2 regions of the Blastomonas sp. CCH9-A1 genome follow, and region 2 is predicted to be linked to the other one. Evidence: predicted binding sites of a transcription regulator. Region 2 holds the regulator's gene; the other holds the start of a gene.

Region 1 (3,412 bases), on a different contig from region 2:
GCAGACCTGCGCGCGCTCGTTCCGGAGGATGCGGCCCGGCTCGTGGCAGGCTGGCGCAATCTCGATCCGCTGGCGCATCCGGGAGCCCTGTGGTGATCGCTCGCGCCAATCCTTCGGAGGCAGGCCCGGCAAGCGCCAAGGCCGATTCCCCACACGTCGTGAAGATTGATCGCGACGGGCGGCTGCTGCATGCCGACGCCCGGGTGGCTGAGCTGCACAAGGCGCTCGGTGGTGCAGAGGGCGAGGTGCTCGCCATTCCCGCGCTGCTCGATCTGGCCCGCCACGCGATGCGGCTGGGCATGCGCCTGTCGCGACCGCTGACGATTATCGGCCCGAAGGAATCGGTCGATCTGTGGTGCGACTGCGAACCGGGTACGCAAGGGATCGATCTCCGGATCAGCCAGTGGCGAGAAAGACCGCTGCCCGAAGCCGGACCTGCCGCCCCGCTGCCCATCTTCGTGCCTTCTTCCGAGACAAGCGTGGATATTCGCGTCGATCCGCTCGGCCGCATCCTGCATGTGCAGGATATGGTGACGCTGCCGGCTCACTGGGATGCCGAGCGCGTCACGCTGAAGCCCGTGGGCGCGCTGATCGCGACCGAGGATGGCGCGCCGCTGGTGCTGGCGGATTGTCACAACGGCGTGCGCGTCCGCCTGATCGGCGACCCCCGGTGCTGGACCCTGTATCGCTCTCGCAGCGATGCTGGCGCCGGATGGAACCTGCAACTGACCGAAGCGCCCGCCGCACCGGAGCCGCAAGCCGCCCCTTCCCCCCCGCCGCTGTTCGATGGCGAACGCCTCGCGCATATGTTCGGCAGCCAGATCGGACCGGCGCTGCGCCAGCCGATCGGACGGATCATCGCCAATGCCGAGACCATCGGTGGTCGGCTCGAGGGACCGTTGCGTTCGGATTATGCCGGCTATGCTGGAGATATCGCCTCAGCCGGACGACACCTGCTGGCGCTGATCGACGATCTGGCGGATCTGGAAGCGATCGAAGCCAGCGGGTTCAGCGCTGCGAGCGAACCGGTCGATCTTGCCGATCTCGCCCGGCGCGCAGCGGGTCTTCTCGCGCTCAAGGCCGCCGACCGCTCGATCCGGATCGACAAGCCTGCCGAGGACGAAAGCCTGGCTGCGACCGGCGAATTCCGACGCGTGCTTCAGGTCCTGCTCAATCTGCTGGGCAATGCCATCAATTACGCGCCCGATGGATCGATGATCTGGCTGCGGCTCGACGAGGGTCCGGATTGGGCCAGCGTGACCGTCGCCGATCAGGGACCCGGGCTTTCGGAAGAAGATCAGCAGCGGCTGTTCAACAAATGGGAGCGGCTGGGCCGTAGCGGCGACGGCGGCAGTGGCCTCGGCCTGTACATATCGCGGCGGCTGGCGCTCGCGATGCAGGGCGACCTGACAGTAGAAAGCGCGCCCGGACAGGGGGCGCGCTTTACCTTGGTGTTGCCGAAAATATAGGGCGCGCGCCACGAGGCGCGCCCCAGTTCATTTTGGCGTGACGGGCGCCTGCGCACAGCGCTTGCGGTCGCCAGCGTTGCAGGCGGCAACATCGGCTTCCCACTGCGTGTAGATGGCGTCGTAGAGCTTCTTCACCTCGGCATATTCGGACTCGGCCCGCGCGCGCGAATCGACCGTATTCTCGTACAGCTTCATCTGGTTTTCGTAGCTGGAACGGCGCGCCTCGTAATTCGCGAGATTGGCGGCATTCTGCGCGAGCTGTGCGTTCGACGCTTGCACCTGCGCAGCATTGGCGGCTTCGCGCTCCGCCTGTTCCGCGGGCGTGCTCGGATTGCGGGTAACGGGCGACGGCTCCATGGATCCGCTATCGGGCTCAGCGGCGGCGGGGGCACTGGCCTGCTGTGCGAAAGCGGGCATGGCGAGCGCCGAAGCAGTCAAAGCGATGGCCAGCGAGGCGCGGCTGAACGGGCGAAAAGTCATCATCATATTCCCTCAAGACAAAGTTGATCTCGATTAACACGGCTACGATCATCGCTCAAAGCGGTTCCATTCGTCGCACGCCGCGCCCTTGCAGCCAGCGTGCCGCAGCACCATGTTCCGCCCGCGACCCGGCTCCAGCGCCGCACCGTGCTTTCTGCCGCTTGCCAGCGGAACATCAATAGAACATAAGGCCGTTCATGCTCACTCACATCTCTGTGCGCGGCGCGCGCGAACATAATCTCAAGGGCGTGGACATTGATCTGCCGCGCGATCAGCTGATCGTCATCACCGGGCTTTCTGGCAGCGGCAAGTCGAGCCTGGCGTTCGATACCATCTATGCCGAGGGTCAGCGGCGCTATGTCGAGTCGCTCTCGGCCTATGCGCGCCAGTTCCTCGAGATGATGCAGAAGCCCGATGTCGAGCATATCGACGGGTTGAGCCCCGCGATCAGCATCGAGCAGAAGACCACCAGCCGCAATCCGCGCTCGACGGTCGCGACCGTCACTGAAATCTACGATTACATGCGCCTGCTCTGGGCACGCGTCGGCGTGCCTTATTCGCCCGCGACCGGCCTGCCGATCACCGCGCAGACCGTCAGCATGATGGTCGACCGCGTAATGGCACTACCCGAAGGCACGCGCTTCTATCTGCTCGCGCCCGTCGTGCGTGGTCGCAAGGGCGAATATCGCAAGGAACTGGCCGAGTGGCAGAAAGCCGGTTTCACCCGCGTACGCATCGACGGCGAGATGTACGAGATCGACGCCGCGCCTGCGCTCGACAAGAAATACAAGCATGACATCGAGGTCGTCGTCGACCGCATGGCGGTGCGTGAGGGCATCGAGACACGGCTGGCCGACAGTTTCGAGACCGCGCTCAAGCTCTCCGATGGGCTGGCCTATGTGGATCTGGCCGATGGGACGGTAAATGCCCTCTCCCCTTCAGGGGAGAGGGAGGAGCCGCGCAGCGGCGGAGGGAGAGGGGAAAATGCATCCGATGCGCCTGCCCCCCTCCCAACCCTCCCCCCTAAAGGGGAGAGGGCGCAAAAGGGCATGAAGAACGCGGGCATCCCCGACAACCGCATCATCTTTTCCGAACGCTTCGCCTGTCCTGTATCGGGCTTTACCATCGAGGCGATCGAACCGCGGCTGTTCTCGTTCAATGCGCCGCAAGGCGCCTGCCCCGCTTGCGATGGCCTTGGCGAGAAGATGTATTTCGACCCGCAGCTGGTCGTCCCCAACGAGGAACTGAGCCTCAAGAAGGGCGCGATCGTGCCCTGGGCGAAATCAAACCCGCCCTCGCCCTATTACATGCAGGTGTTGGCCAGCCTGGCGCGCGAATTCGGTTTCTCGCTCGATACGCCATGGCAGGACCTGCCCGGCGAGGCGCGGCTGATCATCCTGCACGGCACGGCGGGCAAGCCGGTGACGCTGCGCTTTCAGGACGGGCGCAAGAGCTATGAGGTC
Region 2 (3,412 bases):
TCCCCGATGGCGCAGATTGCGTCGTGGTGCAGGAAGACGTCGCGCGCGAGGGTGACCGGCTGACGCTCACCGGCGATGGCCCCGCAGCTCCCGGCGCGCATATCCGCCGCGCAGGCCATGATTTCGCAAACGGGACGCAACTCGCTGATGCGGGTGCGATCATCGACGCGCGGCTGATCGCGCTTGCCGCGATGGCAGGGCACGGCGCGCTCGCCGTCCACCGCCGCCCGCGCATCGCGATCCTCAGCACCGGCGACGAGCTTGTCCCACCCGGAAACCCGCTCCCCTCACCCGCGCATATCCCCGCGAGCAATGGCGTGATGCTCGCTGCGCTGCTGTCTTCCCTACCCTGCGATCTGATCGTCCCGCCGCTGCTGCCCGATGACCGCGCCACCATCGCCGCGGCGCTGCTCGAGCACAGCCAGGCCGATATCATCGTCACCACCGGCGGCGCATCGGTCGGCGATCACGACCTCATCCAGCCCGCATTGCTCGACAGCGGCGGAACGGTCGATTTCTGGCGGATCGCGATGCGACCAGGCAAACCGGTGATGGTCGGACGTCTGGGCGATGCGATCGTGCTCGGCCTGCCGGGCAATCCGGTCTCGGCCTATGTCACTGCGACGTTGCTGCTGCTGCCGCTGGTGCGCAAGCTTTTGGGTTATCAACAGCTTGTCCCTGCCACCTCCCAGGCGATCGCAGGCGAACCCTTCCCGGCGAACGGCCCGCGCCAGGATTTCGTGCGTGCGCGCTTCCACGATGGCGCGCTCATCCGGCTGAGCAATCAGGACAGCGGAGCGCTATCGGCGCTGCTTCAGGCGGATGCGCTGGTGGTCCGGCCAATCGATGCGCCGGAGGCCAAAATCGGCGATCCGATCGATTATATCGCGCTTTGCCACGGGACTTGACACAAGCTCTTGACCTGACCGTCTTTGTTTCGTAATTGTTCCGTATTCGTTCGAACGCAGGTTCGGCGCAGAAAAGGAACATCGGCGATGCTGACCCGCAAGCAACATGACCTGATCCGCTTCATCCAGGAACGGCTGGAGGCCGATGGCGTCTCGCCTTCGTTCGAGGAAATGAAGGAAGCGCTCGATCTCAAGTCCAAGTCGGGCGTGCACCGGCTGGTCAGCGCGCTCGAGGAACGCGGCTTCATTCGCCGTCTTCCCAACCGGGCGCGCGCACTCGAAATCCTGAAGCTGCCAGAGGCGAGCGTGAAGCCGCGCGAGAAGGAGCTCGCCGCTGCTGCCGCCGCGCGCGCCGATGCCGCGCGGAGCAATGTCGTCAGCATGGACGCGGTGCGCAAGGCGGTGTTGCCGGAGCCTGCGAACAGCAATGTGCTCGAAATTCCGCTGCACGGCCGCATCGCCGCCGGTGCGCCGATCGAGGCGTTCGAGGGCACCGAGATCCTGCCTGTTCCCGCCGCCCTGCTCGGCGCGGGCGAGCATTATGCGCTCGAAGTGTCTGGGGACTCGATGGTCGAGGCGGGCATTCTCGATGGCGACTTTGCGTTGATCAAGCGCACCGAAACCGCGCGCGACGGCGAGATCGTGGTCGCGCTGGTGCGCGGCGAGGAGGCGACGCTCAAATATCTGCGCCGCGAGAACGGCCGCATCCGGCTCGATCCTGCCAATGCTTCGTATGCACCGCAATATTATGCGCCGCACGAGGTGCAGGTGCAGGGCAAGCTCGCCGGCCTGCTGCGCCGCTATCACTGATCCTGAATACGGGCCCGGCGAGCGTCGGGTCCGCGTCGGAATGGGCGGGCCGCTCCCCTCGAAGCGGCTCAGGTGCGGGTGAGCCCCATATCCTCGAGCAGCCGCCCCATATGCTGCTTGAACGGGAAGAAGCCCTTGCGCGCGTGCGGCCAGAAGGTGTCGTCCCATGCCCGGCGCACCTGGACGAGTTCGATCCCTTCGCCCGCCAGCGCCTTGGCGATTTCCGTCAGCCGCGTCGCGACCGGGCCGACCGGGGCATAAGGCGTCACCACCCGGTTGACGCCCGCCTCACGCGACGCCTGCACGATCGCCTCGGCATTCAGGGCATCTATCCGCTTCACCGGTGCCCTGCCGGTTTCGCCAAGCGACGCAGCCATGTCGTGCGCAGCATCCGCAACGAAGCCGCGCGCCTTTTCACCCCAGAGCAACGCCGGATCGGCAGCGATGCAGGTGCCGCAGATATCAACCTCGCGGAGCACCGCATCATCCGGGTGCATGTCCTCGCTGGTGATCAGCAGCAGCGCCGGCGCACCCCTGGCCGATCCTGCCGCAGGCAAGGGCGCTGCGGCAGGTACCGGTGCTTCGGTCAGCGGCTCGGCGATTTCCGCCAGGCCCTTCGGCGCAAACCGCCCCCCGGTATAGCGCGCGATATTGTCGGCCGTGGCGAGATAGGTCTTGCCCGCCGTCTGCAAGCCCGCGACCCAGCGCCAGGACAGGGTATTGCTCGCCGCATCGGCATCGATCAGATGGCGCAGGAAGAAATCCGCGCCCAGGGTCCAGGGCAGGCGCAGCGTGAAGATCCAGATCGAGGCGAACCACATGCGTGCGTGGTTGTGCAGATACCCCGTCTCGACCAGCTCGCGCGCCCAGTCATCGAAGCCCTCGATGCCGGTGCGGCCCGCTTCCGCCTGTTCCAGCGCGCGGACATTGCGCAGCCGCTCGTGCTGCTCGTCGCGCTCGACGAGGAAGCGCTCCCAGATGCCGGGCCGCATCTCGAGCCAGCCCTTCCAATAGGTGCGCCACAGCACCTCCTGCACATATTTCTCCGCCGCCGCGAGCGAATGCCGTTCCAGCACCGCCGCGCACACTTCCTGCTCGTTCAGCAGGCGATAGCGCAGCCAGGGTGAAAGCTGCGACACCGCGCTGGGCCGACCGGGCCCGAGATCGCTGTTGCGCCCCTCGGCATAGGCGCGGCCCGCGTGCGGCACGAAGGCATTCATCCGCGCAAGGCCCGCCGCGCGCGTCGGTTCGAACATCCCGCTCATACCCGCCGCTCGCGCAGCAGGCCCTGCAGGCGTGGTCTGATCGTGAGAAAGCGCAGATAGGCACGCTCGAGCATCGCCAGCACCGGTTTCCAGCGCGCGATGAGACCGAGCGGTCGCAGCAGGGGAATGGCACGCCACATCGCCGCAAAGGCCGCTGCGCCAGAGAGCATCACGCCATTTTCGCGCGCATGGAAGCGTTCGAGCAGCGCCGTGCGATCGATCGGGCAAGAGCCGCCCGGCGTCGATACGTCGATGAAGTCGATCGCCCCGCGCCGGTCGAGCCGCCGCATCAGCGCGATTTCGCGCGTACAGAGCGGGCACGCGCCGTCATACCAGACTTCAAGCTTGTCCCTCATTCCGTGCGCGGCCCCGTTTTCTGCTGTCTCGTGTCGAAGATAGATACGCGCAAGACCAGCGCAACGGATGCTG

The links. Region 2 encodes LexA, which represses DNA repair genes until DNA is damaged. Its sites were predicted from a motif close to GTTCCNCNCTTGTTCT; they were not measured.
Region 1: a site for LexA is predicted at 2,119-2,134, ahead of uvrA (excinuclease ABC subunit UvrA). Genes of this name have one in related genera too.

Annotation. Positions count from the first base shown of each region.
Region 1 is NZ_LSHM01000057.1:134,936-138,347, forward strand. Features, by position in the region: gene AX725_RS15580 (hypothetical protein) at 1-96, shown strand, start outside; gene AX725_RS15585 (sensor histidine kinase) at 93-1,469, shown strand; gene AX725_RS15590 (hypothetical protein) at 1,497-1,949, opposite strand; gene uvrA (excinuclease ABC subunit UvrA) at 2,147-3,412, shown strand, end outside.
Region 2 is NZ_LSHM01000043.1:96,676-100,087, forward strand. Features, by position in the region: gene AX725_RS13600 (molybdopterin molybdotransferase MoeA) at 1-908, shown strand, start outside; gene lexA (transcriptional repressor LexA) at 996-1,718, shown strand; gene AX725_RS13610 (FAD-binding domain-containing protein) at 1,787-2,983, opposite strand; gene AX725_RS13615 (thiol-disulfide oxidoreductase DCC family protein) at 2,980-3,339, opposite strand.